3 regions of the Serratia sp. 121840015-1 genome follow, and region 2 is predicted to be linked to each of the others. Evidence: predicted binding sites of a transcription regulator. Region 2 holds the regulator's gene; each other region holds the start of a gene.
What was found. Region 2 encodes Fur, which represses iron uptake genes when iron is present. Its sites were predicted from a motif close to ATAATAATGAGAACNACTATCAA; they were not measured.
Positions count from the first base shown of each region.

Region 1: the regulator Fur is predicted to act here: its motif matches at 3,040-3,062, upstream of sufA (Fe-S cluster assembly scaffold SufA).
Region 3: the regulator Fur is predicted to act here: its motif matches at 7,579-7,601, upstream of ACUXAC_RS01315 (Nramp family divalent metal transporter).

Region 1 is NZ_JBSEYF010000001.1:1,767,935-1,778,255, forward strand. Features, by position in the region: gene sufD (Fe-S cluster assembly protein SufD) at 1-342, opposite strand, end outside; gene sufC (Fe-S cluster assembly ATPase SufC) at 317-1,063, opposite strand; gene sufB (Fe-S cluster assembly protein SufB) at 1,107-2,603, opposite strand; gene sufA (Fe-S cluster assembly scaffold SufA) at 2,618-2,989, opposite strand; gene ACUXAC_RS08545 (hypothetical protein) at 3,517-3,921, shown strand; gene menI (1,4-dihydroxy-2-naphthoyl-CoA hydrolase) at 3,967-4,383, opposite strand; gene ydiJ (D-2-hydroxyglutarate dehydrogenase YdiJ) at 4,380-7,436, opposite strand; gene ydiK (AI-2E family transporter YdiK) at 7,682-8,782, shown strand; RNA gene rprA (antisense sRNA RprA) at 9,038-9,147, shown strand; gene ppsA (phosphoenolpyruvate synthase) at 9,257-10,321, opposite strand, start outside.
Region 2 is NZ_JBSEYF010000003.1:362,426-372,746, reverse strand. Features, by position in the region: gene ACUXAC_RS18030 (PadR family transcriptional regulator) at 1-336, opposite strand, end outside; gene pgm (phosphoglucomutase (alpha-D-glucose-1,6-bisphosphate-dependent)) at 528-2,171, opposite strand; gene seqA (replication initiation negative regulator SeqA) at 2,249-2,791, opposite strand; gene ybfF (esterase) at 3,016-3,789, shown strand; gene ybfE (LexA regulated protein) at 4,046-4,333, shown strand; gene fldA (flavodoxin FldA) at 4,598-5,137, shown strand; gene fur (ferric iron uptake transcriptional regulator) at 5,467-5,913, shown strand; gene ACUXAC_RS17995 (beta-N-acetylhexosaminidase) at 6,159-8,816, opposite strand; gene chiQ (ChiQ/YbfN family lipoprotein) at 8,830-9,156, opposite strand; gene chiP (chitoporin ChiP) at 9,203-10,321, opposite strand, start outside.
Region 3 is NZ_JBSEYF010000001.1:272,067-282,387, reverse strand. Features, by position in the region: gene ACUXAC_RS01350 (ion channel protein) at 1-622, shown strand, start outside; gene ACUXAC_RS01345 (aspartate/glutamate racemase family protein) at 619-1,311, opposite strand; gene ACUXAC_RS01340 (multidrug/biocide efflux PACE transporter) at 1,378-1,830, opposite strand; gene ACUXAC_RS01335 (LysR family transcriptional regulator) at 1,929-2,798, shown strand; gene ACUXAC_RS01330 (alpha-keto acid decarboxylase family protein) at 2,795-4,456, opposite strand; gene mgrA (L-glyceraldehyde 3-phosphate reductase) at 4,645-5,634, shown strand; gene ACUXAC_RS01320 (DUF2502 domain-containing protein) at 5,858-6,262, shown strand; gene ACUXAC_RS01315 (Nramp family divalent metal transporter) at 6,304-7,539, opposite strand; gene ACUXAC_RS01310 (NupC/NupG family nucleoside CNT transporter) at 7,917-9,104, shown strand; tRNA gene ACUXAC_RS01305 (tRNA-Ala) at 9,223-9,298, opposite strand; tRNA gene ACUXAC_RS01300 (tRNA-Ala) at 9,359-9,434, opposite strand; gene ACUXAC_RS01295 (formate/nitrite transporter family protein) at 9,743-10,321, shown strand, end outside.

The DNA.
Region 1 (10,321 bases), on a different contig from region 2:
GGCTGTCAACTCGAACTGGTAGTCGCCCAGATCGCCATCGCTGAGCGCGGCGCTGTAGCGGCCGTCGATAAACACCAGCCGACAGGCATCGATGCCGAGCGCCAGCGCCTCAAGCTGCTCTGCGCTCACCGGCGCGGGCTGCGGATCGAGGAACTGCTGCTCCAGCAGGCTCTCCAGCGGCGTGTATTTCCAGTTTTCATGCTTGCGCGTCGGCCAGCCGAGGCGCAGCGCCTGCTGCCAGTGCGCCAGCGCATGCGGCGAACGCTCGCCGCCGCGGCCTTCGAACAGGCGATACAGCTGCTGCAGCGCGTTTGAATTACTGTTGGTCGGTAAGCCAGCCATAGCCCTGCTCCTCCAACTGTTTCACCAGCGAGAAATCGCCGGATTTAACGATACGCCCCTGGGACAGCACGTGTACGTAATCCGGTTTGATGTAGTCCAGAATGCGCTGATAGTGGGTCACGATGATAAAGGCGCGCTTGCCGTCCCGCAGCGAGTTGACGCCGTTGGCGACGATCTTCAGCGCGTCGATGTCCAGGCCCGAGTCGGTTTCATCGAGAATGCACAGATCCGGCTCCAGCGCCGCCATCTGCAGAATATCGTTGCGTTTTTTCTCACCGCCGGAGAAGCCGACGTTGACCGAACGGGTCAGCAGATCGGCCGGCATATCCAGCAGCGCGATTTTCTCTTCGATGAAATCGGCGAAGTCAAAGCGATCAAGCGGCTCCTGCTCGCGGTATTTGCGCACCGCGTTGACCGACGTCTGCAGGAAGAAGTGGTTGCTGACGCCAGGGATCTCCACCGGGTACTGGAAGGCCAGGAACACGCCTTCGCCGGCGCGATCTTCCGGATCCAGCTCCAGCAGATCCTTGCCCTTGAAGGTGACTTCCCCTTCGGTCACTTCGTACTCTTCACGCCCGGCCAGCGTGGCGGACAGCGTGCTCTTGCCCGAGCCGTTCGGCCCCATGATGGCGTGCACTTCGCCCGGTTTGATCTCCAGATCCAATCCCTTGAGGATCTCGTTGCCTTCCACGCTGACTTTCAAATTCTTGATGCTTAACATGCTGTGTCCTCAGATAGCGCCGACGGCGCTAAAAATGCGGCGATTAACCCACGCTGTGTTCCAGGCTGATGGCCAGAAGTTTCTGCGCCTCGACGGCGAACTCCAGCGGCAGCTCGGAGAAAACGTCCTTGCAGAAACCGTTGACGATCATCGAAATGGCGTCATCCTCGCTGATGCCGCGCTGCAGGCAGTAGAACAGCTGGTCGTCGCCGATCTTCGAGGTGGTGGCTTCGTGCTCCAGCTGAGCGCTGTTGTTGCGCGCTTCAACGTAAGGGAACGTGTGGGCACCGCTGTCCGGCCCGATCAGCATCGAGTCGCACTGGGTAAAGTTACGGGCGTTTTCCGCCCCCGGCAGGATTTTCACCAGGCCGCGATAGGTGTTCTCGCTGTGGCCGGCGGAGATGCCTTTGGCGATGATGGTCGACTTGGTGTTTTTGCCGATGTGGATCATCTTGGTGCCGGTGTCCGCCTGCTGATGGCCGCTGGTCAGCGCCACCGAGAAGAATTCGCCGATCGAATTGTCGCCCTGCAAAATCACGCTCGGGTATTTCCAGGTGATGGCCGAGCCGGTTTCCGACTGGGTCCAGGACATTTTCGAGCCGGCGCCTTCACACAGCGCGCGCTTGGTGACGAAGTTGAGGATGCCGCCCTTGCTCTCGCCGCCGGAGAACCAGTTCTGCACCGTCGAGTATTTCACTTCGGCGTCTTTATGCAGGATCACTTCCACCACCGCCGCGTGCAGCTGGTAGCTGTCGCGCACCGGGGCCGAGCAGCCTTCGATGTAGCTGACATAGCTGCCTTCGTCGGCGATCAGGATGGTGCGCTCGAACTGGCCGGTTTTGGCGGCGTTGATACGGAAATAGGTCGACAGCTCCATCGGGCAGCGCACGCCTTTCGGCACATAGACGAAGGTGCCGTCGGAGGCCACCGCGGCGTTCAGCGCAGCGAAGAAGTTATCGTTGGAGGGCACCACGCGGCCCAGGTACTGACGCACCAGATCCGGGTATTCCTGGATCGCTTCGCCGAACGAGCAGAAGATCACCCCGCTCTCCGCCAGTTTTTCACGGTAAGTGGTAGCGACCGAGACCGAGTCGAAGATGGCGTCCACCGCCACCTCGCTGCCCTCGCGCACCGGCACGCCGAGCTGATTGAACGCCAGCTCCACTTCGCTGGTCAGGTAATCTTTTTCCGTCGCCGCGCCCGGTTGCTGCTCGGCGCCGGGTTGCGAACCGCAGGCATCGTCGCAGCTGCCGCAGGACGGCGCCGAATAGTAACTGTAGTCCTGGTAGTTCAGGCGATCGTAATTGGCCTTCAGCCAGTGCGGCTCTTCCATCTGCAGCCAGGCGCGGTAGGCCTCGAGGCGGAATTCCAGCATCCACTCGGGTTCGTTGCGCTTGGCCGAGATGGCGCGCACCACCTCTTCGTTGATGCCTTTGGCCAACTCATCGGTTGCCAGCTGGGTGAAGAAACCTTCTTTGTAGCGACCTTCGCTGACCCAAGCCTGCACTTCATTAGGCATTTCTACATTGCTTCGTGTCATGTTGATTGCATCGCTCAAACGCCAAAGCTCTCGCCGCACCCGCAGGCATGCTGAGCTTTAGGGTTATTGAATTTGAATATCTGATTCAGCCCTTCGCGGACATAATCTACCGTGGTGCCGTCGATGAACGGCATAGCCTTCAGCGGCACATAGAGTTTGGCGCCGTCGCGCTCAAACAGCAGATCGTCATCGGCGGGTTCGCGGGTCAGATCCAGCACATAGGCAAAGCCGGCGCAGCCGGATTGTTTCACCCCTAGCTGCAGCCCTTTCACCTGCGGATCCTGCTGCATCAGTTTCGTTATTTGTCGTACGGCGCTGTCGCTGAGCGAAATGCCTTGCCAGACATTTTCATCCAGAGAAAAAGTGCCGACATTTTCCGTTTGCATAGGGTCTACCTCACACTCGTGTTTGGCCACAGCCAATCTGGGTTGCTTATATGTTAGTGATAACGATTATCACTTCAACCGTTTGTTTTGCGGGGGTATCCGCCGCGAGCGCGGTTTTTCGCTGCGGCGCGCGGCAAGCCAACGGGACACCCGTGGCGGCTTGCGGCGTCAGGCGGCAAGGTGTGCATGCTATCCCTATGAATTCGTTATCTATCCTGCATCACCGTACCGCACTCCCCGGTGGCCCGTCAGCGTTACAGCGCTGCGGTGCGTTGCCGATCTAAACATTCATAGAAAATACCTATTTCTGCATTCTGTCTGTCGTAAATGTGCGTTTATCGGCATTTCGTGGCGCGGCGCAAGCGCGCGGCCCTCAGGTTAAAGTTTAGTCGCTCAGGATTAAGTTGGGTCGGCGGCGGTCTTTTACCCTCCTGAGCAATAAAAAAACGCCGCGCCGGGATTGATCGGCAACGCGGCAGTTTATATGATAATGATTATCATTCAATTTGAATTTGAGCGCGAAGCCAATGACTCTTTCGATCAACGCATGGTTGCTGGGCAAGATTGATGAATACAAATTCAGCGTGCGCGACGCCACGGTGGACTTTTATATGGCCGAAGCGGCGCTGCGGCGCCCGGAATGCAATATCGACCATCTGAAGCGGTACAACAGCGTCAGCCTCACCATGGCCAATCTGTGTCTGGAGAACGGCGACGACGACAGCTACCTGCACGCGCTCAGCAAGCTGCACAACCGGCTGATCGTCGAGATCAACAACCCACAGCGCTGCCAGCTGTTTCGGGTGCAAAGCTACCACTTCGCCCGCCACACGCTGACGCTGATCTGCCAAAAATATGCAATGGAAGGCACCTGGGAGAAGGCGAACGCGTTTCAAAAGGACTTCGTCAAACGCGTGCCGTTTCAACTGTAAGGTGAAAGGCTCCGCAGGCCGATCGCCTGCGGAAACCGGCGGGAATCAGTCGATGACCGCCGTGGTCAGACGCGAGGTGCAGCACAGCCGATCGCGCGCGTCAAAGATCTCGATTTGCCACACCTGATGGCGACGGCCGACGTGCAGTGCGCGACACACCCCGCGCACCTGGCCATCGAACACCGCGCGCAGGTGGTTGGCGTTGATCTCCAGCCCCACCACTTTCTGCTCGCCTTCGCTGCACAGGTAGCCGGCCATCGATCCCATCGACTCCGCCAACACCACCGATGCCCCGCCGTGCAACAGCCCGAACGGCTGCCGGGTGCGGCCATCGACCGGCATGGTAGCCTCGAGGAAATCTTCGCCCAGCTGGGTAAACTCGATGCCCACATGGCTGACCATGCAGCCGTCGCCGGCGCGGTTCAGCTGCTCCAGCGATGTTTCACGTTTCCACAATTTCACTCAATCATCTCCAGAAGTGCCTGTAATGGGTGGCGCACGCCATTGCCCTCGATGCGTTTCACCTGGCTGCGGCAGGAATAGCCGGTCGCCAGGCAGCGCTGCCGCGGCAAACGCTGCAGCGTCGGATGCCATGATAGCTCATAAATGCCGAGCGAGTTTTGCAGGTTCTTGGCTTCATGGCCGTAAGTGCCCGCCATGCCGCAGCAGCCGACGCTGACGTTCTCCAGTTTGGCGCCGAAGCGGGCGAAGATCGCCGCCCACTGTTGGCCGCTGGCCGGCAGCGCGGTGGTTTCGGTGCAGTGGCCGAACAGATACCACGGCTCGCCGGTCGCCGGCTGTTCGGCGCGATCCGCAATCCGCTGCTGCAGCCATTCATGCACCAGCTGCACCTGGAAATCGCCGCGTTCGGCACCGAGGATCTCGCGGTATTCGTCGCGGTAGCACAGCACCAGCGCCGGATCAACGCCCACCAGCGGCATGCCGAGCTGCGCCACACGGTTGAGGAAATCGGCGGTTTTGCGCGCGGTGCGGGCAAAGCGCGTCAGGAAACCTTTCACATGCTGCGCCTTGCCGTTCGGCGAGAACGGCAGCAGCACCGGTTGATAGCCGAGCTTCTCCACCAGCCTGACAAAGTCCGCCACCACTTTGGCGTCGTAATAGCTGGTGAACGGATCCTGGACGATAAGCACGTGTTCTGCGCGCTGCTCGGCGCTCAGCCCTTCCAGCTGCTCCAGCGTCAGCGTGGTCGCGCGGTGGCCGGACAGCTGCTGACGCAGCGTCGGGCTGGACAGCAGCGGCAGATCGACCATGCCGATGGCGTTGCGGCTCATCTCCCGCAGCCACGGCTGGCGGAAGAAGAAGTTGAACACCTTCGGCGCGCGGGCCATCAACGGGGTATAGCTCTCCACACCGGCGACCATGTAGTCGCTTACCGGGCGCAGATAGCGGGTGTGGTAGAGCTGCAGGAAGCGCGAACGGAATCCCGGCACGTCAATCTTGATCGGGCACTGGGTGGAGCAGGCCTTGCAGGCCAGGCAGCCGGACATCGCCTCTTTCACTTCGTGCGAGAAGTCATACTCGCCCTTGCCCGCGTGCCAGCTGTTGCGGGTCTTTTCGATCAAACCGCGCAGGCTGACTCGCTGCTGCGGCAACTGTTTTTCCAGCGCCAAAGGATCGACGCCCTGCTCGGCCAACAGACGCAGCCACTCGCGCACCAGCGTCGCCCGCCCTTTCGGTGAATGAATGCGGTTGCCGCTGATCTTCATCGACGGACACATCGGGCTGCGCACGTCGAAGTTGAAGCACAGGCCGTTGCCGTTACACTCCAGCGCGCCGCGGAATGAGGTGCGCACCTCGACCGGGATCTGGCGATCGAAGGTGCCGCGTTTGACCGCGTCCACCTGCATCATCGGCGCATCCACCGCCAGCGGCGAACAGATCTTGCCCGGGTTCAGGCGGTTATCCGGGTCGAATGCCGCCTTGATGCGGCGCAGCTCTTCATACAACGTTTCGCCGAAGAACTCAGGGCTGTATTCCGCGCGGAACCCCTTGCCGTGCTCCCCCCACAGCAGGCCGCCGTATTTGGCGGTCAACGCCACCACCCGATCGGAGATTTGCTTCATCAGCACCTCCTGCTGCGGGTCGCACATGTCGAGCGCCGGGCGCACGTGCAGCACCCCGGCATCGACGTGGCCGAACATGCCGTAGCTCAGGTGGTGGTCGTCGAGCAGTTGACGGAATTCGACGATATAGTCCGCCAGGTGTTGCGGCGGCACGCAGGTGTCCTCGGCGAACGGAATTGGCTTGGCGCGCCCTTTGGCGTTGCCCAGCAGCCCGACCGCCTTCTTGCGCATGTTGTAAATGCGCTCGATGCCGACCAGATCGCCGCAGATTTGGTAACCGATCACGCCGCCCTGCCGCTGCGCGATCAGTTCGTCCAGCCGTTGGCACAGGGTTTCCATCTGGCCGTCGATCAGCGCCCGATCGTCGCCGGCGAACTCGACGATGTTCAGCCCGAGCATCTCTTTATCCGGCACGTCGGCGATCAGTTCGTTCACCGAGTGCCAAACGATGTCTTCACGCGCCAGGTTCAGCACCTTGGAATCGATGGTTTCCACCGACAGCGCCTTGGCTTCGACCATAAAGGGTGCATTGCGCAGCGCCGAGTCGAAGGAGTCGTATTTTACGTTAACCAAACGGCGCACTTTCGGCAGCGGCGTGATGTCCAGCCGCGCCTCGGTGATAAACGCCAGCGTGCCTTCGGCGCCGGTCAGGATGCGCGTCAGATCGAAGGTTTGCAGATCGTCGCTCAGCACGTGGCGCAGATCGTAACCGGTGAGGAAGCGGTTGAGCTTGGGGAATTTTTCCAGGATCAGCGCACGCTGCTCGCGGCAGCGGCTCAGCACCGTGCGGTAGATGCGCCCTTCGGCGGTCTCTTCCAGAGCAATCGTTTCCGCCAGCGCCGTCGGCATGGCGCGGGTATCGATCATCTCACCGCCCAGCAGCACCGCCCGCAGGCCCAATACGTGATCGGAGGTTTTGCCGTACACCAGCGAGCCCTGGCCGGAGGCGTCGGTGTTGATCATGCCGCCCAGCGTGGCGCGGTTACTGGTGGACAGTTCCGGCGAGAAGAAGTAGCCGAACGGCCGCAGATATTGATTCAGCTGATCCTTGATCACCCCGGCTTCGACTTTTACCCAGCCCTGTTCGACGTTGATCTCCAGAATGCGATTCATATGGCGCGACATATCGACCACAATGCCGGTATTGAGCGACTGGCCGTTGGTGCCGGTGCCGCCGCCGCGTGGGCTGAAGGTCAGCGTCTTGAATCGCTCTTCCCCGGCCAGGCGGGCGATCAGCGCCACGTCGGCGGTGGAACGGGGGAACACCACCGCATCGGGCAACAGCTGATAGATGCTGTTGTCGGTGGCCATCGTCAGCCGGTCAGCGTAGCTGGTGGCGGTATCGCCGTTGAATCCGTTTTGCTTCAGTGCTTCCAAAAAGTCGAGCACCCGTTGAACGAGGCCGGGCGCCTGAGAAATCTGTGGGATCATTCGCTTTTTTGACCCTGTCCGTCTATTTTTTATGCGCTGATGTACGCTGAATCGGGCCTTTAATTCAGACCCACCCTATTTTTTAGTGACACTAAAAACTAACATACTCGTTTAGTGAAGGCATTCACATTATTACCGCCCTGCGAGCGCCGCCACAGGCGGCCGCCCGACGGTGAGAAACCGACCGACAGGCACCCCGATTCCCCGGTGCCAGGGATTTAATTGACCAGGATGAGAAGCCACTGATGCCACTCCCGCAATCGCGTTACGACTTACCGCGAATTATTTTCGGCGTGCTGTTTATCGCCATCATGATCGTCGCCTGTTTTTGGGTGATCCAACCGTTTATTCTCGGCTTCGCCTGGGCGGGCATGGTGGTGATCGCCACCTGGCCGCTGCTGCTCAAACTGCAAAAACTGCTGTGGGGCCGCCGTTCGCTGGCGGTGTTGGTCATGACCCTGCTGCTGATCCTGCTGTTCATTCTGCCAATCTCCCTGCTGATCAGCAGCGTGGTGGATAACAGCGCGCCGCTGATCGCCTGGGCCAGTTCACCGGGCAAGCTGCACATTCCCGACCTCGCCTGGCTGCAGTCCGTGCCGATGATCGGCGACAGGCTCTACACCAGCTACCACACGCTGGTTAACGCCGGCGGCGCCGCGCTGCTGGCGAAGGTGCAGCCGTACTTCGGCCAGACCGCCACCTGGTTCGTGGCGCAGGCGGCGCATATCGGCCGTCTGCTGCTGCACTGCGCGCTGATGTTGCTGTTCAGCGCATTGCTGTATGCGCGCGGCGAGCAGGTAGCGCTGGGTATCCGCCACTTTGCGGTGCGCCTCGGTTCTGCGCGGGGCGATGCGGCAGTGCTGTTGGGCGGCCAGGCGATCCGCGCCGTCGCGCTGGGCGTGGTGGTGACGGCGCTGGTGCAGTCGGTGCTGGGCGGTATCGGTCTGGCGGTGAGCGGCATTCCGGCCGCCACCCTGTTGACGATGCTGATCTTTATCTGCTGCGTGGCGCAATTGGGGCCGCTGTTGGTGCTGGTGCCGGCCATCATCTGGCTGTACTGGCATGGCGATACCACCTGGGGCACCGTGCTGCTGGTCTGGAGCTGCGTGGTAGCCACGCTGGATAACGTGCTGCGCCCGGTGCTGATCCGCATGGGCGCCGATCTGCCGCTGCTGCTGATCCTGTCCGGCGTTATCGGCGGTTTGCTGGCCTTCGGCATGATTGGCCTGTTCATCGGCCCGGTGGTGTTGGCGGTATCTTATCGCCTGCTGACCGCCTGGATGAATGAAGCGCCGGAGCCGACCACCGCGCCGGAGCAAGTCATCGAAGATCTGGAAAAACGCTAATCCCCCTTCCGCCCGCATCGTCGGGCGGAATATTTCGCCCCGTCATTATTCCTACCTCATTCGAGTAATATCTACGCCAAATATAATGCAGCCCTATATTGATTGGGGCTCGGCGAATGAAAGATGCAATGTAAATCCCTGTTTATTGCAAGCGGCAAAAAGAGATAACGCCCGCAAATAAAATGTGATGCCGCTATCGATTAGGATGATTCTTAATGACTAGTCGCGTTCAAAAATCTAGTATTATGGCCATCTATTGCTTCAAATCACTGATTTTAAAGCAACCTTTCTGAACTGTGTAATGCCATACATGTGAATTGCTGTGTGTAGTCTTTGCCCATCTCCTACGGTGGGCTTTTTTTTATTCTTTTTTCGCCAAATTGATTATTTTACGCGCCGTTATTTACATTCAGAAATAAAAAGGCCGCAGCGTAAACTGCGGCCTGGCGTTAATGCCTTAGCGATGCCGAAACATTATTTCTTTTTCGACAAATTGATCCAGGTCTGCACCACGGTGTCCGGATTGAGCGACAGGCTGTCGATGCCCTGCTCCATCAACCACTCGGCGAAGTTTTCGTGGTCGGACGGGCCCTGGCCGCAGATGCCGACGTATTTGCCGTGGCGCTTGGCCGCCTGAATCGCCATCGACAGCAGCGCTTTCACCGCCTCGTTGCGTTCGTCGAACAGCTCCGACACCACGCCGGAGTCGCGATCCAGCCCCAGCGCCAGCTGGGTCATGTCGTTGGAACCGATGGAGAAGCCGTCGAAGTGCTCGAGGAACTGATCCGCCAACAGCGCATTGGACGGGATCTCGCACATCATGATCACTTTCAGCCCGTTCTCGCCGCGCTTCAGCCCCTGACGCGCCAGCTCGGCCACCACCGCTTCCGCCTGCGCCACGGTGCGCACGAACGGCACCATGATTTCGACGTTGGTCAGCCCCATTTCGTTACGCACGCGTTTCACCGCCTCGCACTCCAGCGCGAAGCAATCGCGGAAGCTGTCGGCCACGTAACGGCCGGCACCACGGAAGCCCAGCATCGGGTTCTCTTCGTGCGGTTCATACTTGTCGCCGCCCACCAGGTTGGCGTACTCGTTGGATTTAAAGTCGGACAGACGCACGATCACGCGCTTCGGCCAGAACGCGGCGCCCAGCGTCGCGATGCCCTCGGTCAGACGGCCGACGTAGAACTCGACCGGATGATCGTAACCCTGCATCAGCGCGCGAATTTCGTTTTGCAGCGCCGGCGTCTGCTGGTCAAACTCCAGCAGCGCGCGCGGGTGCACGCCGATCATGCGGTTGATGATAAATTCCAGCCGCGCCAGGCCCACGCCTTCATTCGGCAAACGCGCGAAGTCGAAGGCGCGATCCGGGTTGCCGACGTTCATCATGATCTTCAGCGGCAGATCAGGCAGCTCGGTCACTTCGGAGCTCTGCACGCTGAAGTCCAGCATATCGCTGTAAACGAAACCGGTGTCGCCTTCCGCGCAGGAGACGGTGACTTTCTGGCCGTCTTTCAGCACGTCGGTGGCGTGGCC
Region 2 (10,321 bases):
GGTGGTGAGCGGCTCAAGGAAATCCTGCTCTTCCAGCAGCGTCAGCGTGGGGTAAATCACCCCCGGGCTCGGCACGTACAGGCCGGATGAGGCCTCCTCAATCGCCTTGATCAGCTCATAGCCGTGGCTGGGCTTGCGCGCCACCAGCGCCAGCAGCACCAGACGCAGATCGCCGTGCTCGAACAGACGGTGACGCCCGCCCCGGCCGCCGCGCCCACCCCGGCCGTGCTCTTCGCCGTCGCCGCCGAAGTGATGGCGCCCGCCGCGATGACGGCGACCCTCTTCGCATTCATGATGGTGGTGGTGATGCCGGTGTAAACCTAATCGATGAAACATAGCGTGATACCTCGCTTTAACGGTGAACATCAATACGAGATTGTTTAGATATATCTAAACAGCGTCGATAAGGCTAATCTAGATCGATATATCTAAATGCGCAAGCCTGCGCCGATAAAAAGATATATCTAAATTGCAGGCATAAAAAAAGCGCTGTAAAAACAGCGCTTTTTATCAATCAAGAAAAGCGATTACTTGGCGGAAGCCAGCACTTCGCTGACGATCTCGACCGCTTCGTGCTCGATCTTCTCGCGGTGTTCCGCCCCGAGGAAGCTCTCGCAGTAGATCTTGTATGCGTCTTCGGTACCGGAAGGACGGGCCGCGAACCAGCCGTTGTCGGTCATCACTTTCAGGCCGCCAATCGACGCGCCGTTGCCCGGTGCCGCAGTCAGACGGGCGGTGATCGGGTCGCCCGCCAGGGTATTGGCCTTGACCATCTCCGGCGACAGCTTGGACAGCGCCGCTTTTTGCGCCGCAGTCGCCGGTGCCTGGATGCGGTTGTAGCTTGGCGCACCGAAGCGTTTGGCCAGATCGTCATAGTGATGCTGCGGGTTTTCACCGGTTACCGCGGTGATTTCAGCCGCCAGCAGGCACATGATGATACCGTCTTTGTCCGTCGACCACGGTTTGCCGTTGAAGCGCAGGAACGAGGCCCCGGCGCTCTCTTCGCCGCCGAAGCCCAGGCTGCCGTCGAACAGGCCGTCCACGAACCACTTGAAGCCGACCGGCACTTCCACCAGCTTGCGGCCCAGGTCAGCCACCACGCGGTCGATCATCGCGCTGGACACCAGCGTTTTACCTACCGCCACATCGGCGCCCCACTGTGGGCGATGCTGGAACAGGTAGTTGATGGCTACCGCCAGATAATGGTTCGGGTTCATCAGGCCTTTCGGCGTGACGATGCCATGGCGGTCGTAATCCGGATCGTTGGCGAACGCCAGATCGAATTTGTCGCGCAGCGCCAGCAGGCCGGCCATCGCCGACTCGGACGAGCAGTCCATGCGGATGATGCCGTCGTGGTCCAAGTGCATAAAGCGGAAAGTCTGATCGATGGAATCGTTCACCAGCGTCAGATCCAGCTTGTAGTGCTCCGCCACGCGCTGCCAATAGGCGATGCCGGAACCGCCAAGCGGATCCACGCCCAGTTTCAGGCCGGCGCGTTGGATGGCCGGCATGTCGACCACCTCAACCAGGCCTTCGACATAAGGCTGCACCAGGTCTTTGGCATGCAGGTGGCCGCTGTTCCAGGCCTTGTCCAGCGACTGGCGCTGAACGCCTTTCAACTGTTGCGCCAGCAGTTCGTTGGCGCGCTTTTCAATCACCGACGTCAGGTTGGTGTCGGCCGGGCCGCCGTTCGGCGGGTTGTACTTGATGCCGCCGTCTTCCGGTGGGTTATGGGACGGCGTAATGACGATGCCGTCGGCCTGCGCGCCGCCGCGGCGGTTGTGGCACAGAATGGCGTGCGATACCGCCGGCGTTGGCGTGAAGCCGTTGTTTTCCTGCACGATCACATCGACGCCGTTGGCGGTCAGCACTTCCAGCACGGAAATGAAGGCCGGCTCGGACAGCGCATGGGTGTCTTTGCCCACGTAGCACGGGCCGGTGGTGCCCTGCTGATGACGAACTTCGGCGATCGCCTGAGCGATGGCGAGGATGTGCGCTTCGTTGAAGCTGTGGCGCTGTGCGCTGCCGCGGTGGCCGGAGGTGCCAAACTTCACCGCATGTGCGGGATTGCCGGCTTCCGGTTGCAGCACATAGTACTGCGACGTCAGCTGGGCTACGTTGATCAGATCGCTTTGGCGGGCGGGCTGCCCGGCACGTGGATTATTCGCCATCGACATATCTCCCTCATCCCTGTCGGTGACCGGGCAAATACGTCGCGCACGGCCATCATGACGGGCTGTTCGCTAAATTAGACGGTACCGCAAACTTTCTCGATCAGTTCCGCCGGGAACTGCATGGCCTGCATGATGTGTTCAATCATGCTGCGTTTGCGGCCGGTATTGGTATTGGTGATCACCCAGTAAGGGGTGCCCGGTACATGCTTCGGCTTGGTATGCGTGCCGTTGGCCAGCAAGGTCTGCTGATCGCCGGCGAAATAGGTGCGGGTACGGCCGGTCAACGCCTCGGTGGCGGCGGCGAAACCGGCGGCATCGAGGGTATACAGGGTGGACAGCACCAGCATGAAACGGTTGACCGCTTTGTTCTGCTCGGCATATTCATCCGACAACAGCAGCTCGCGCATGGCGCGCACGCGATCGCGCGGACGCTGCGCCGGCGCCGTTTTTTCCAGCTCGACGGACTGCGGCGCACTGGCGGCAGGCAACGCGCGCACCGGTTGCCCGGCGGTGAATTTCAACATGCGGCGTAAAATATCGGACGCGCTTTCACCGATGTGTTGCGTGTGGCTGGCAATATAACGGTAAAGCTCTTCGTCGACTTCAATAGTTTTCATCTTTATCCAATACTGTTTTTTCTACTTAGAACCTGAAGCCAGATCCTGCATTCAAGCCATGGGATTATAAGGTTAAAAGCGCTGGGGCGAACACAACAATGTGCCTCCGGACGGAAAATGCAGACTAATACCTATAGCCGGCACTGCCAAGCCCGCGCCGCGAAAATTCCGCATGATTCATCGTGCGATTCAATCATGATACCCTAATCTGAATCTCTCTCAGTATGAACTTCGCCATGAAATTACATTATCAACTGCTGGCCGCCGAGTCAGACGCGCTGCCGGTGCTGCTGATCCACGGGCTGTTCGGCAATCTGGACAACCTGGGCGTGCTGGCGCGCGATCTGCATAAACAGCACACGGTGATCAAGGTCGATCTGCGCAACCACGGCCTCTCCCCGCGCGCCGACGACATGAACTACGCCGCCATGGCGCAGGATCTGCTGGCGCTGCTCGACGAACTGCAGCTGGAGAAAGCGATCGTCATCGGCCATTCGATGGGCGGCAAAGCGGCGATGGCGCTGACCGCCATCGCGCCCGAGCGCGTCGCCAGGCTGATCGTCATCGACGTCGCGCCGGTGAATTACCAGACCCGCCGCCACGACGAGATCTTCGCCGCGCTGAAGGCCGTCAGCGCCGCCGGCATCACCCAGCGCCAGGCGGCTGCCCAGCTGATGCGCGACTACCTGCAGGAAGAAGGCGTGATCCAGTTCCTGCTGAAGTCCTTCCACAACGGCGAATGGCGCTTCAACCTGCCGGTGCTGATCGAACGCTACGAAGACATCACCGGCTGGCAGGAAGTCCCGGCCTGGCCGCATCCGACCCTGTTCATTCGCGGCGGCCTGTCGCCGTACGTGCAGGACAGCTACCGTGCGGCCATCGCCCGCCAGTTCCCGCAGGCCCGCGCGCACGTCGTCGCCGGCACCGGCCATTGGGTGCACGCCGAAAAACCGGAAGCGGTGCTGCGCACCATTCACCGTTTCCTCGACGAAGCCTGAAAAACGCACTCACCTGGCGAAAAAACGCGCTAAAGATAACGGCTTAGCGCGTTTAGCCCGCAGTTAGGCATTGTCGTCGCTCCATCTGCTGGGGTAATATGGCGCGCTATAATTTTGCCACCGCGCCAGCGCGTTCGCGAACGCCGGTTCGGGGGTGAATTTGGGTTAGGGTTTATTGGCCCGAAGTGTGTTAACCGATGCCTCCGGAAGCGTGCGAGCGCTTTTTGATGCAAACTCCCTTGCAGTACCGCTACCTATGGCAAAAGAACAAACGGATCGCACGACGCTGGATCTGTTCGCAGATGAACGCCGTCCGGGGCGCCCGAAAACCAACCCGCTTTCCCGCGATGAACAGCTTAGAATCAATAAGCGCAATCAGCTACGGCGCGATAAAGTGCGTGGATTGCGGCGCGTAGAGCTGAAAATCAACGCGGATGCGGTGGACGCCCTGAACAAACTGGCGGAACAGCGCAACATCAGCCGCAGCGAACTCATCGAGCAGATGCTGTTGGCACAACTGGCGGAAGAACAGCCGGAACATTGATCTCTTCGGCCGCACGCGCGGCGCGGCGTTAAGGACAACGCCGGATCGACCACGCTTTTCTTCATTCTCCGGCATCGCATAAATGCGATAAAACCCCGGCGCCACTTTCTGGCATGATACGCATTTACCGGTAAGAGACTGCGCCTGTCGGCGCCCGCCCCGGAGGCGAAAGGCTCTTGCCATGGCATCATTTTAATCGGCGTCAGCGGCGGCAGTGCCGGCGTCGAGTAATGCAATTACTTGAATTTAAAGGTTATACGCGATATGGCTACTGTAGGCATTTTCTTTGGCAGCGACACTGGCAATACCGAAAACATTGCCAAAATGATCCAGAAAATTCTCCAGAAACAGTTTGGCGACGACGTCTCTGAAGTGCATGACATCGCTAAAAGCAGCAAAGAAGACCTGGAAGGGTTCGATATCCTGCTGCTGGGTATCCCGACCTGGTACTACGGTGAAGCGCAGTGTGACTGGGATGATTTCTTCCCGACGCTGGAAGAAGTCGACTTCAACGGCAAACTGGTGGCGCTGTTCGGCTGCGGCGACCAGGAAGACTACGCGGAATACTTCTGTGACGCGATGGGCACCATCCGCGACATCATCGAACCGCGTGGCGCGGCCATCGTGGGCCACTGGCCGACCAAAGGCTACCACTTCGAGGCCTCCAAAGGCCTGGCGGACGACAGCCACTTCATCGGTCTGGCGATCGACGAAGACCGTCAGCCTGAGCTGACCAACGAGCGCGTGGACGCCTGGGTCAAACAAATCGTCGAAGAGCTGAGCCTGGCCGATATCGTCGGCTAAGCCCCGGCACTGGCGAAAGGTTGAACAAAGGCCCTGTAAAGTGCATAGTGTGCCCACAGGGCCGTCATCGGCAGCAGGGATTGCTGCGATAGAAGCTACAGATTTGTAACTTCCCACCCCGTCACGGTAGACTGAGATATCGGTTTATCCCATCCATCAAGGCGTTGCATGCAAAACATGCAATAGTGCAATTATATCTTTGTTAACAACCGGCGGTTTCCATTTAGTACAACCGGTTCTATAATGAGACGCATTAACTCTTTGTGCCGACCGATGCCACAGGCGAGTACGCCTCAACTTGATTAGCATAGTAACAGGACTGAATTCGCATGACCGACAACAACATCGCATTGAAGAAGGCCGGCTTAAAAGTCACGCTTCCGCGACTCAAAATCCTGGAAGTACTGCAAAATCCGGAATGCCATCACGTCAGTGCGGAAGATTTGTACAAAAAACTGATTGATATGGGCGAAGAGATCGGGCTGGCAACGGTTTATCGCGTACTGAACCAGTTTGACGATGCGGGCATTGTGACACGTCACAATTTCGAAGGCGGCAAGTCCGTGTTCGAGCTGACCCAACAGCATCACCACGATCACCTGATTTGCCTGGACTGCGGCAAAGTGATCGAATTCAGCGACGAATCCATCGAAGTGCGGCAGCGTGACATCGCCAAGCAGCACGGCATCAAGCTCACCAACCACAGCCTGTACCTGTACGGCCACTGTGAAACCGGTGACTGTCGCGAAGACGAAACGCTGCACGACAAGAAATAAGCCTGACCGGCTATGAAAAACCGCCTCACACCGAGGCGGTTTTTTTATGCCTGCCGTGCAAAGGGCAAAAAAATCCCCGGACAAGCCGGGGGAAAATCATGTCATGAAATATCACAATTGCAGCGGCACTGCTACTCCACGTACTACTCTCACTACAACGTCCGCCCTACGCCGACACGCGCGGGCGAACGCATTCCCCCTTCGTTATACGGCCGCCGCCAGGGCAGCAGGCCGTTGCACCGGGCTTAGACCTTCTCGGCGCGGCTGTAGCGCTTGCCGTCCGGGCTAACCGAACGCACCTGCACCTCACCGGACACCGCAGGCTTGGCCTTGGCGTCATAGCGCTGCCACTGCTTGCCGCCGTCGGTGGAGTACTCGATGCCCAATCCCGGCAGCGCGATATTCGCCTCCAGCTTGCCGCCCGCTACGCGTGCGCCCGGCACCGGCAGACGGTAAGCGACGCCACCTTTGTCCAGCTTGGCCAGTTCACGCTGCCCCAGGATATTGGCGAAGCGCAGCCAGTCTTTCTCCAGCGTCTTGGTATCGACAAAGTGGGTTTCCCCGCCTTTGTATTCGCGGCCGGCGCGATAGTCCTGCTCCCAACCGGCGCGGTGCCAGGCGCGTTCAGCCACCGACAGCGCGCGTGGGAAGATCATGTATTCCATCTGCGGATCGGTGCGCTGGGTTTCGCTCCACAGCTGAGCGGACAGCCCGTAGGCGCCCGGCCACGGCTTGTCGCTCTTGGCGTTGAAGTGGTTGCCGTCGCGGTCGACCGAAGTTTCCGCGTTCTGCGGCATGTTGTCCGGCGCGAAGCTGAACACCTTGCGCTCGTCGCTGAAGCGGGTACCCCAGTAGTAACCGCGCTCGTCCGGGTTCACCTCGTAAGGGAAGTCCATGTAGACGTAGTCCGGGTTGGAAACCACCACTTCATACCCTTTGTTGGCCCAGTCGTTGACGCTATCGAAACCGCCCCAGTACAGGGTATCCCAGAAGTTGACGCCCACGCGCGAGGTGGCGAACGCCTTCGCGTTCTCGGCGTCTTTCAGGCCATCCTGCCAGGCCTGCATTCTGTCGATGCCGTGCGCCTTCACCAGCTTGCTGACCTCTTGGCCGAAGTAGCTCGGCAGATGCTCCATGTCGGCCACCTTGCCTTCTTTGATCATCGTCTGGCACACCTGCGACTTGGCCCACGGCTTGTCTTCGTTGCTCTGATCGATGATGCCTTTGCCCGGCTCCGGTTTCGCCTTGTCGGTGTAGCCGGCGCCCAGGCGAATGTTTTTCGCTTCGTCGCCGCCGAAGTGCCAGGTCTTGATCGGCTGGCCGGCCTCTTTATGCATCTGGGCGATCTCGCCGATCACCTTGTCGACAAAACGCTGGGAAGAATCCAGGCACGGGTTCAGGTAGCTCTGGCGGTTAAAGAACTGCACGGAGGTGGTGTTGGAGGTATCGGTCGGATCCACCAGGCGGAATTCGTTGGCCTCTTGCTCTTTCCCGGCGGCATGCAGCTTTTTATAGCGCGCTTCCATCGAGACCACCGCGGCGCGGGCGTGTGCCGGCATGTCGATCTCCGGGATCACTTCAATCTGGCGTGCCTGGGCGTATTTGATGATGTCGATATAGTCCTGACGGCTGAAGAAGCCGCCGTAGACGTCCGGCCCCTGGCCGTACTGCGGCAGCAGACAGGTGGTTTCGCTCAGATCGTGGCAGCGCTGGCCGCCGACCTCCGTCAGCTCAGGCAAACCGGGGATCTCGATGCGCCAGCCTTCGTCATCGCTCAGGTGGAAGTGGAATTTGTTGAGCTTGTAGGCCGCCATCTGATCCAGCAGGCGCAGCACCGCGTCCTTCTTATGGAAGTTGCGCGCTACGTCGAGGAAAATGCCGCGATACTGGAAGCGTGGCGCATCGCTGGCGTCCAGCGTGGCGATCTTGCCGCTGCCGTCGCTCGGCACTAACGACAGGATCGACTGCAGCCCGTAGAACACCCCGGCCTGATCGAAGCCGATCACCCGCGCCTCTTTCTTGCCGATTTTCAGCTCATAGGCGCCCGGCACCGCCATCGCGCCTTTAAACTTGCCCGGCTGGATGTCGGTCTTGATCGGATAGCCGTTGGCCTGAACCGGCACACCCAGCAGCGCGAAGCGCTGGTTGACGACGTCTGCCGCCGGCTTGACCAGCGTGCTCAGATCCGGCGATACCCCTTTGCGCAAATCGACGTCCTGCGCGTGAACCTTCACCTGCATCGGCGTCGGCACGATCTGGCCGCGCAGCGCGCCGGCAGGCAGCGTCTGCAGATCGGCATTGCTGACAAAGCGCGAAGCCGGCGTCATCAGAATGTTTTTGTCGTCCTTGGTGCGCTTCCACTGGTCGCCGGTGAACGGCGCCACAAACTGGTCCAGGTTTTCGGTGTCGGTATTCGCCAGCATTTTCGGCTTGGCGTCGCCGGACGTGGCATACCAGCGCGGCAGGAAGTCGTTTCTGAACAGCTGCCAATATTCGGCGACCACCGGGATTTCCACCGCCTTACCGGCCGGGAAGCCGCTGAATTTGGCGGTCGGCTCCAGCTTGTACAGATCGCCGGTGAGGTGAGCAATCTTGAACTGGTCGTTGTCTACCCGCAGGGTCTGGCGCGGGCTGTGGAAATAGATGACCCAGTCTTTACCGTCGATCGCCTGGCCGTCGTTGCTGAGGGTGAACAACACCCGGTTGCATGAGGCCCAGTCGGCGCCCAGCGCCGCGCAATCCACGCCGTTTTCGCCGGCGCGGTTATCCAGCATTTTTACGTTCAGCTTCAGCTGGCTCAGCTGATCCACCAGCTGTTGATCGGCCATGGCGTTTCCCATGCTGCCCAGAAATCCCATCGTTGCCGTCAACGCGGCTAATGCGCTCAGTTTGAATGCGTTCATGTTCTTGTCCTTCTTAATTATTGTTATCGCGAATTTCTTGCCACAGCTTGCCGCACTTGGCGTCGTAGGCCTGACCGTTACCGCTGTGCACCGCCATAATGCAGTTCTGATAATCCATCACCCGCACCGTTTCCTGCGCGGCGAACTGCTGGTGCTGCTTCTCTTGTTTCAGCACGTTCAGCACCGCCTTACAGGGTTGCAGACGCTCCGGCGAACCTTCGGCGGTGTTGATGCAGGCGCTGTAAGCCTGCTTCAATTTGGCGTCTTCCGGCGGTGCGGCGGGTTGCGCACAGGCGCTCAAGGCCGCGGCGGCCGCCAACATCAGCATGATTTTTTTCATCGTTGAATTCCCTTAACTGCCCCCGGCGGCGAGGCCGGGGAACGCATCAGAAGATGGTGAATGGCGCGATGACCATGAACTTGACGTCTTTCTCGTCCTGGAAGATGTTGCCGTAACCGCCGCCCCAGCTCGGGATGTTGGTGTGGTTGTCATACTGGGTGTAGTGCAGCTTGATCAGGGTGCCCTTGGCGCGCCCTTCCTGGATGGTGTACATCGCGTCCAGGCTCCAGGCGCTTTCCTTCAGGCGCAGGCTCTGATCGTAGATCGGGTTGGTGCTCGGCTTGGCGTCCCAGGCGTAAACGTAGGAGCCGCCGACCGCCATGCCCGGCAGGTTCCAGTTGCTGAGGTCATACATCACGCCGGCGTACACCGCTTTCTCACCGTTGGCGTTAAAGTCGGAGCGGTTATCCCACCACACGTCCAGACGACCGTTGGACGAGGCGTAGGTCGGGGTCATGCGCTGCAGGAAGAAGCCCTGGTTGCCTTCCGCCTTGACCATGGTGCCTTCCAGACGCCAGTTGAACTGCCCGGTGGTGTAACCGAAGGTCAGCGCCTGCAGCCAGGCCAGGCCGTCGTAGATGCTGTTCGGATCGTTCTTGTCGCTGATGCGGTCTTCCGCACCGTAGAACTGGTAACTGGTGGTCAGCGGGTTGCCGAGCACATCGAATTTGTAAGACGCCTTGGTGAAGTATTGATTCACATAACCCTGCGCCTGGCCGAAGGCGGCTTCCAGCACCAGATCGTTTTTGAAATCGTACTTGGCGCCCAGCGAGTGCAGGTAGGAGACGCGCGTTTTCTTATCGTTCTGGCGGAAGTCGTCCATCTCGATATGCCACGGCGCCTTGTATTTATCGGTCCACATGTAGGAGAAGCTCAACGCACCGGCGTCGCCGTAGTCGAACTTGGCGCCGGCTTCGGCCCCCTGATAGGTGCCCGGCATAAAGCTCCAGTGCGGCGCCAGCAGGGTTTGGCCGCTCGGCTGAATATAGCCGGCGCGCGCCCAAACCGGGCCGTATTTGAATTTGGCGGCGGCTTTGTACAGGCTGACGCCGCCTTTGTCACCGGAATAGTCTTCGTCGTAGGTACGGTTTTTCGAGGAGAACGCGATCTCGTTCGGGTGGCCGCTGGCGCTGGATTCCGCCAGCTCGATGGCGGTAAAGGCACC
Region 3 (10,321 bases), on a different contig from region 2:
CCTGCAGCTCGACGCCTACGATGTAACTCGGCTGCCGGACATCTTCAGCGGCGCCATCGTGGCGCTGATCGCCATCGCGCTCGGCATGGTGGCGCTGTGGTGCTTCCCGCACGTTCACCGCCTGTTCCATTCGATGAAGAACCCGGTGTTGATGTTAGGGCTGGGGGGCTTTGTGCTGGGCCTGCTGGCGCTGGTGGGCGGAGAGATTACCCTGTTCAAAGGGCTGGATGAAATGAAGCGCCTCGCGCAAGACGACGGCTATTCGGTGCCGGCGCTGTTGACCATTACCCTGACCAAGCTGGCGGCGCTGGTGATCGCCGCCGCCAGCGGCTTTCGCGGTGGGCGTATCTTCCCGGCGGTGTTCGTCGGCGTGGCGCTGGGGCTGATGCTGCATCAGCACGTTCCCGCAGTGCCGGCGGCGATCACCGTCTCCTGCGCCATCATGGGGCTGGTGCTGGTGGTCACGCGCGACGGCTGGCTCAGCCTGTTCATGGCGGTGGCGGTGGTGCCGGATCTGCACCTGCTGCCGGTGCTGTGCATCGTGATGCTGCCCGCCTGGCTGGCGCTGGCGGGCAAACCGCTGATGCTGGTGAATCGCCGGCAGCCGCCGCACGACGATTAGGCCAACGCGAACGCCGCGGCGGCGCGGGCGTGGATCGCGGTGGTGTCGAACACCGGCACCGACGCATCACGCTCGCTCACCAGCAAACCTATTTCGGTGCAGCCGAAAATAATCCCCTGCGCGCCCTGCTGCTCCAGATCGCTGATGATCCGGCGATACTCGTCGCGCGAGGCGTCGCGAATTTTACCCAGGCACAGTTCGTCATAGATGATGCGGTGTACGATGTCGCGATCGGCGCTGACCGGCGTCACCACGTCGATGCCGTGCAATTCCTGCAGGCGGCCGCGATAGAAGGTCTGCTCCATGGTAAAGCGCGTGCCCAGCAGCCCGACGCGGCGAATGTTTTTTTCCCGCACCTGCAGCGCCGTGGCATCGGCGATGTGAATCAGCGGCAGGCCGCTGGCCTGCTCGACCGCCTCCGCCACCTTGTGCATGGTGTTGGTGCAGATCACGATAGCTTCGGCGCCAGCGGCGTGCAAAGCCACTGCGGCGGCGGCCAGCAGCCGGCCGGCACCGTCCCAATCGCCCTGGTGCTGCAAGCGTTCAACCTCCTGAAAATCGACGCTGTAGAGCACGATTTTGGCCGAATGCAGCCCGCCGAGGCGTGCCTTTACCTGCTCGTTAATAGTGCGGTAATAAGGAATGGTGGATTCCCAGCTCATGCCACTCAGCAAGCCCAACACTTTCATCATTCGTTCCTCAGCATTTCCGACGATCCTCTGACCTTACCTGAGAATCGCCGGGCTGACGACGCCTTATTTGGCGCCGGAATTGATCGGCTGGCGCGCTTCGAACCAGCGCTGGCGCAGCGTGTCGTACAGCCAGTTATAGGCCATGGTGTACGGCAGGAAGAACAGGAAGAAACCGATTTCCAGCATAAACGCCTGCGCCCAGGAGATGCTCAGCATCCAGGCGGCGATCGGCACGCCGATCAGGATAAAACCGGCTTCAAAGCCGACGGCGTGCAGCGCACGCACTTTCAGGTTACGCACCACCCGGCTGACCGGCCACAGGCGGTCGAACACCGTGTTGTAAACCATGTTCCACAGCATCGCGACGGTGGAGAGCATCACCGCCAACGCACCGACCTGCACCATTGAGCGGTTCAGCAGCCACGCGCCCAGCGGGGCGCAAACCATCACGGCGATGGCCTCGAAACCGACGGCGTGGACGATACGTTCAATGAGAGACTTGTTTTGCAGTTGCATACATCACCTTTTTTCAACAGTTGTTGCGAAAGCCAGGTGATTATCATCGCTTTTTCGGGTAGGTTAAAAATAGATTCCATCGATAAAGTAGATAGGTTATGCACTATTCTCCGGAAGCGCTGCATGCGTTTGTCGAAGCCGCCGCCCTCGGCTCGTTTTCCGCCGCCGCGCGCAAGCTGCGCAAAAGCCAATCCACCGTCAGCACTGCCATCGCCAATCTGGAGGCCGATCTGGCGCTGACGCTGTTCGATCGCAGCGCGCGCCAGCCGGTGCTCACCGCCGCCGGCCGCAAGGTACTGGGGCATGTGCAGGCGATCCTCGCGGCCAGCGAACGGCTCGACGCCCTGAGCATTCAGCTGGCGGGCGAGGTTGAACCGCGCCTGAGCATGGTGTTTTCCGATACCTACCAGCCCAAGCATCACGATCGGTTGATGCAGCTGTTCGAACAGCGCTACCCGGAGATTGAGCTGGAATGGATGATCGCCGAAGAAGGCGACGTTATCGATCTGCTGCAAAGCGGCCGCGCGCACTTGGGCATGGTGGAAGTGCAAAAAAGTTATCCGCCGGATATCGCCTTCTCCCGGCTGCCTGAACAGACCGAAATGGGGCTGTTCGTCGCCCATCAGCACCCGCTGGCCCAGGTCGCCGCGCCAACGCCGGAGCAGCTGTCCAGCATCCGCCAGCTGATCCTGAATACCTACACCGGCGCCGAAGCGGCCAGACAGGGTGGCCTGGTCTGGTCGGCGCCCAGCTATCTGCTGTTGCTGGAGATGGCGGAACAGGGGTTCGGTTGGGCGGTACTGCCGCACTGGCTGGTGCAACAATACGGCCACGGCAAACTCACCCAGCTGCGGCCGCGCGGCTGGCCAAAACTGATTTCGGTGGATGCGGTCTGGTCCAAACTGACCCCGCCGGGCCCGGCGGGGTTCTGGATGCTGGATCGCCTGCTGGGCGATACCCTGCCTTAAGCGGCGGCGTTGCGTGCCTGAATGGCGCGTGAGACGGTATCGAGCAGTTCCGGCATGTCCATCTTCGGCAGCATCACTTCGATGAAGGCCAGCCGATCGTCGTCCGCTACCTCGCGCAGCGCCTGGCGCAGTCCGTCCGGATCGCTGACCCGCAACGCCTTCACCGGCCGCTCGCCGGCCAGCGCCGGCGGCAGCTGCGTCCAGTTCCAGCGCGCGATGTCGTTATAACGTTGCTCCGGCCCGTGGATCGCACGCTCGATCGTGTAACCCTGATTATTCAGCACGAAGATCACCGGCTTAAGCCCGTCGCGCAGCATCGATCCCAGTTCCTGTACGGTCAGCTGCGCGGCGCCGTCGCCGATCAGCAATATTGCCCGCCGCTGCGGTTCAGCGGTCTGTACGCCGAACGTCGCCGGCAGGGTATAGCCGATCGATCCCCAGAGCGCCTGCACGATCAGGCGGCAGCCACGCGGCAACGTCAACGCCGCCGCGCCGAAACAGGCAGTGCCCTGATCGGCCAGCACGATATCCCCGGGCCGCAGGAAATCCTGTATCTGCCGCCAGAAGGCGTGCTGATCCAGCCCTTCCCCATCGGTTTCCGGCAGCGTCGGGCGGACGATCGGCGGCAACGGCCAGCGTGACGCCAGCGACAGGCTCAGGCGGTGCAGCGCCTGCACCGCCTCGCGCATCGGAATGCGGCTAAAGCGCTGCCGCCCGACCCAGGCCTCGAACGGTTGAATGTCGATGCATTTTTCCACCGGCAAATGATGCGTGAAACCGGCGGTAATGGTGTCGGTCAAACGCACGCCGACGTTGATCACCACATCGGCGTTTTCGATAAGCTGTTTCACCGCCGGATCGCTGGCGCCGCCGCAGTAGGTCCCGACAAACCCGGCTCGGTTCTCATCCAGCACGCCTTTGCCGAGCAGCAGCGTAGCGTGCGGAATGTCGACCGCCTGCAGCCACTCGTCCAGCGCCGCTTCGGCGCCGAAGCGATCGGTCAGGAAGTCCGCCAGCAGCGATACCCGCCGCGCCGGCAGCAGCTTTTCGCGCGCTGCGGCGATAAATGCCTGCAATGCGCTGCGCGACAGTTTGGCCTGACGCAGCATCAGCGGCGCCGGTTTGGCCGACAGCGGCGCTTGTGCGACGTCGCTGGGCAACATCAGGTAAACCGGGCGATGTTCCAGCAAGGCGACGCCGATCAGGCGGTCTATCTCCACGGCGGCGTTGTCGGCGGTCAGGTCGGCCTGCGCGACGGTCACCTCTTTGGCTATCCGCGCGAAGTGGGTAAAGTCGCCATCCCCCAGCGAATGGTGCAGCAAATCACCGGCGCGCTGGGCGCGCTGCGCCGGCGTGCCGACCACGTGGATCACCGGCAGGTATTCGGCGTAGCTGCCGGCCACCCCATTCAACGCGCTCAGCTCCCCCACGCCAAAGGTGGTGAGCAGCGCCGCCGCCGGTTTGCAGCGAGCGTAGCCGTCGGCGGCATAGGCGGCGTTCAGCTCGTTGGCGCAGCCTACCCAGGTGATTTGCGGATGAGCGAGAACGTGATCGAGGAATTGCAGGTTGTAATCCCCCGGCACGCCGAAGAAATGACGGATGCCGATTTGGGCCAGACGATCGAGCAGATAATCGGCCACCGTATAGGTCTGAGTCATGATCATCACCTGTCTGCAGCTGGAGCGATTATCTTAAGTATCGAAGATGCCGTTCAAATTTCGAACAAACGCTCCTGCCTCGATCGGCAACCTGGCGTTACATGCCGGCGCTGTGATCGCTCCCCCGGCAGCGCGGTGTGAAAGCGTATACACTCAAAGCACTTCACCTCCCGCCGACAAGGATAACTATGTCCTACCAAGCCTCCCCTACGCGTTATCAAGATATGGAATACCGGCGCTGCGGCCGCAGCGGGCTGAAGCTGCCCGCCGTCTCGCTCGGGCTGTGGCACAACTTCGGCGACGCCACGCTGTACGACAACGCCCGCGGCCTGATCCGCTGCGCCTTCGATCGCGGCATTACCCATTTCGATTTGGCCAACAACTACGGCCCGCCGCCCGGCGCCGCCGAGGAGAACTTTGGCCGCATACTCAACGCCGATCTGCGGGCCTGGCGCGACGAGCTGATCGTCTCGTCCAAAGCCGGTTACACCATGTGGCCCGGCCCCTACGGCGATTGGGGCTCGAAAAAGTATCTGATCGCCAGCCTCGATCAGAGCCTGAAGCGCATGGGGCTGGAGTATGTGGATATCTTTTATCACCACCGGCCGGATCCGGACACGCCGCTGGAAGAAACCATGGCGGCGCTGGATCTGCTGGTGCGCCAGGGCAAAGCGCTGTATGTCGGCCTGTCTAACTACCCGGCCGAACGCGCGCGACAGGCGTTCGACATTCTGCAGCAGCTCGGCACGCCGTGCGTGATCCACCAGCCGAAGTATTCGATGTTGGAACGCGGGCCGGAGGCGGGATTGCTGGACACATTGGCGGAGCATGGCGTCGGGTCGATCGCCTTCTCCCCTCTGGCGGGCGGCCTGCTGACCGACCGCTACCTGCACGGCATCCCGCAAGATTCCCGCGCCGCCAGCGGCAGCCGCTTCCTGCAGCCGGAGCAACTGACCGCCGAACGGCTGGACAAGGTGCGCCGCCTTGATGCGCTGGCGCGGCAACGCGGGCAAAAGCTGTCGCAAATGGCGCTGGCCTGGGTGCTGCGCGGCGATCGCGTCACCTCGGTGCTGATCGGCGCCAGCAAGAATGCGCAGATAGAAGACGCGGTAGGCATGCTGGCCAATCGTCATTTCAGTGAAGAAGAGCTCGCGCAGATCGAACAAATCCTACTGTAATCGCTTACAAATACCGCCGCTCCACCGAGCGGCGATCCCCCAGAAAAATCTCAAATCTCGGCCTGCGGCGCCGTTTTCAGAGTGGCTCTCAGATTCAATCCTATGCGCCGGCGCTATGATGCCGATATTGCAGCAAAAATAACGATAAGGCCGCTTTTTAAACTGATGAACGCGCTTCATAAAGTGATTAACGGCCAGGCCGCGCAAGCGGAAAGGAGAAGTCATGTTTAAACCTCTGCTCTTGGCCGCTATCTTGGCGGCGACGGTGTTGCCCGCCGTACAGCAGGCTCGCGCCGAAGGGCTCAGCATCGATCTGATGCCGGGCGTTTCATTGCGCATCGGCGATCAGGACAATCGCGGCCGTTACTGGGACGGTTACGACTGGCGCGATCGCGACTGGTGGCAAGGCCATCAGGGCCGCTATCTCGGCGACCGCAGCTCGCGTGGCTATTACTGGGACGGCTATCGCTGGCGCGATCGCGACTATTGGCGCAAATACTACTACTCTCGCGATGGCCGTTATTACAAGTGCGACCGCCGTTGCGACAAGCATTACTGGAAGAAAGAGAAAAAACACCATCACGATCACGATCGCTGGCGCCGCCACGGCGATGACGACCGCGATTAACGACGACGGGCCGGCACCATGCCGGCCCGCGCTTTTTTTGCCTACAGCACGCTGCCGATCAGCAGATAGCCGTTCAATCCCACCACCACCAGTACGATCAGCTTACCCAGGTTTTGCACCACTGGGCCGTTGACCATCTCCCCCATCAGCGCCCGATTGCCGGTGAAAGCCAGCAGCGGCACCAGCGCCAGCGCAATGCCGAAGCTGAGCAGCACCTGGCTCAGCACCAGAATGCGCGTCGCGTCCATCCCCAGCATGATGACGATAAACGACGGCAGCATGGTCACCGCGCGCCGCAGCCACAGCGGGATATGGAAATGCACGAACCCTTGCATCACCACCTGCCCCGCCAGCGTGCCCACCACGGTAGAGGAGAGGCCGGCGGCCACCAGGCTCAGGCCGAACACGGTAGCAGCGGCTTGCCCGAGCAGCGGTTGCAGCGTCAGGTAAGCCACATCGAGATCGGCGATGCCGCTGTGGCCGCTGAAATGAAACGCGGCGGCGGCGGTGGCCATCATCGCCAGGTTAACGAAACCGGCAATGGTCATGGCCACGGCGACATCGACTTTGGTGGCGGCATAGCGCTCCGCCTTGTCGTGCTCGCCGCCGATTTGGGTGAGCGACGAATGCAGGTAGATCACATGCGGCATGATGGTGGCGCCCAATACCCCGGCGGCCAGAAATACCGCATCGCCGTTAGGCAGATCGGGCAGCGCCATGCCCTTCAGCAGCGGCGCGAGCTGCGGCTGGGAGAACGCCAGCTCGACGATATAAGCGGCGGCGACGAACAGCAGCAGGCCGCCAATCACCAGCTCCAGCGGCTTTTGCCCGCGCTTTTGCAGCATCAAGATTAAAAAGGTGGCGATGCCGGTCAGCACTGCGCCCTGCAACAGGGAAACGCCGAGCAGCAGCTTGAAGCCGATCGCCGCGCCGATAAACTCGGCCAGATCGGTCGCCATGGCGATGATCTCCGCCTGTACCCAATAAGCCCACACCGCCGGCCGCGGAAAGCGATCGCGAATATGCTCGGCCAGGTTTTTCCCGGTGGCGATGCCCAGCTTGGCGGACAACAGCTGGATCAGCATCGCCATCACGTTGGCCCAAACCACCACCCACAGCAGGCTGTAGCCGAACGAGGCGCCGGCCTGGATGTTGGTGGCGAAGTTACCGGGATCGATATAGCCGATAGCGGCGATGAAGGCGGGCCCCATCAGCGAGAGTTTGATTTTCCTGGCGGAGCGCCCGGAGGTGGTTTCAACCACGCGACTGTTCAGCATATGTTGAACCCTTACTGAAATTACGTTTATCTCCACTCTATATAAATGATAATAATTATCAAGCGCATTTAGAGCGGTAAAACTTATCTCTGTAATAGCCAACATTAACGGTTTTATCGAAGGGTTCAGCGCGGAGCTTGCCGATTTCCGTGCTTTTCTGATGGGATTTTGGCTGCAATACCCCTGAAAGATAGGTTAGCACAAGAATACGAATTTCCTATTGCCGCTTTAACGTCTTGATTTTTTATGCTTTTGCGCAACACTTTAGGAGAACTCCCGCTATGATTTTCCATATTTGCAATAGAAGTCTCGTTTTTAAACGTAGCGTTACATAAAATGACAGCCGAAATTCAGCCTGCCTCAAATTTGGAGCAAACATGTCCCATATTGCGCACTTTGCGTTGGCGATAGTGGTGGTGGCGATCCTGGCCCTGTTGGTGTGCCGCGATCGTAAAAGCATCCGCATTCGCTATGTTATTCAACTACTGGTTATCGAAGTACTGCTGGCCTACTTTTTCCTGCATTCGGAAGCGGGTTTGGGCTTCGTAAAAGGATTTGCCGCGCTGTTTGACAAACTGCTCGGGTTTGCGGGACAAGGGACTGATTTCGTATTCGGCGGCATGGGCGACAAAGGCCTGGCGTTCTTCTTCCTGAAGGTGCTGTGCCCGATCGTCTTCATTTCGGCGCTGATCGGTATTCTGCAGTACATCAAGGTGCTGCCGTTCATCATCCGTATTATCGGTACCGTGCTGTCGAAAGTGAACGGCATGGGCAAGCTGGAGTCGTTCAACGCCGTCAGCTCGCTGATCCTGGGCCAATCCGAAAACTTCATCGCCTACAAGGATATCCTGGGCAAGATGTCGGAAAAGCGCATGTACACCATGGCGGCGACCGCGATGTCTACAGTGTCCATGTCCATCGTCGGTGCCTACATGACCATGCTGGACGCCAAGTTCGTGGTGGCGGCGCTGGTATTGAACATGTTCAGCACCTTTATCGTGCTGTCGCTGGTCAACCCGTACGACACCAATAAAGAAGAAGAGCTGCACCTCGGCAACCTGCACGAAGGCCAGAGCTTCTTCGAAATGCTGGGTGAATATATCCTGGCCGGCTTCAAAGTAGCGATTATCGTTGCCGCGATGCTGATCGGCTTCATCGCCCTGATCGCCGCGCTCAACGGTGTGTTCAGCGCCATCTTCGGCCTGAGCTTCCAGGAAATCCTCGGCTACTTCTTCTATCCGTTCGCCTGGATCATGGGGATTCCTAAACACGAAGCCCTGCAGGTTGGCAGCATCATGGCCACCAAGCTGGTTTCCAACGAGTTCGTGGCAATGATGGAGCTGCAGAAAGTGTCTGCCGAACTGTCGCCGCGCAGCCTGGGGATCCTGTCGGTGTTCCTGGTGTCCTTCGCCAACTTCTCCTCCATCGGCATCGTGGCCGGTGCGATCAAGGGCCTGAACGAACACCAGGGCAACGTGGTGTCGCGCTTTGGCCTGAAGCTGGTGTACGGCTCTACGCTGGTCAGCATCCTGTCCGCTTCCATCGCGGGTCTGGTGCTGGGCTAAGCCTCGAGCCGACTGCGATAACAAGGCGCCTGCGGGCGCCTTTTTTGTTGGCCTGCATTCGGCGAAGGTGAAATAACGCAAAGCAAAAAGCCGACCCTAAGGTCGGCTTTTTAAATGGTGGTGGAGCTAGACGGGATCGAACCGTCGACCTCTTGCATGCCATGCAAGCGCTCTCCCAGCTGAGCTATAGCCCCACAAAAGTGGTACGCGTTGACCGGCGTTACGGTATTCCCCAACCTCTCTGAGAAGAAGGTTGGTGGAGCTAGACGGGATCGAACCGTCGACCTCTTGCATGCCATGCAAGCGCTCTCCCAGCTGAGCTATAGCCCCGTTCCACAATCACTTTGTGCTGTGAACGGGGCGCATGATATGAAACCCGCTCAAAGCTGTCAACGGCTAAATTGAATTCCTGAATCAAGCGTTGAAAAAGCCGCCAAATCAGCATGTTTGGCGCCAAAAAATCATCACTTTGTGCAGAGTTCATCCATTTTGCGCGCTACATCTCAAAATGGCAAAAGACCCTGCATATCACATTGATTTTTAATTAACGGAATGTTAGTGAAATGCGCTTGAGTCGGACTCCCGAGCGGCATAGACTGCCCGCGCCACAAACTTCATTACTATAAACCGAGTCCGTCATGTCTTTGCATTCACCAAAAGAAATCGCCGCCCTCGCCGTTCAGGCCGGGGTAAACAAAAGCCGCGCCCCTCTCGCTAATCTGTTGATTCTGGGCTTTCTCGCCGGCGCTTTTATCGCCACCGGCTTTCTGCTGGATATTCACGTCATCGGCACCCTGCCGGCCGAATGGGGCTCTTTCGGCGCCCTGTTGGGTGCCGCGGTCTTTCCTATCGGTTTGATCCTGACCATTCTGGCCGGTGGCGAACTGCTGACCGGCAACATGATGACCTTGCCGATGGCCTGGTTTGCCCGCGAAATCCCCGCCATCGCCGTGCTGCGTAACTGGTTTTGGGTCACCCTGGCCAACCTGGCCGGCAGCCTGGCCGTCGCCTACTTCTTCGGTCATTTGCTGGGCCTGACCGAAGGTGCGTTCTTGCATAAAACGCTGGCGATCGCGCAGGCCAAAGTGGATGCGGACTTCCTGCACGCCTTTATTTCCGGCGTCGGCTGCAACTGGCTGGTGTGCCTGGCGGTATGGTTAGCCTTCGCCAGCAAGGATGTGCCGGGCAAAGTGATCGGCATGTGGTTCCCGGTCATG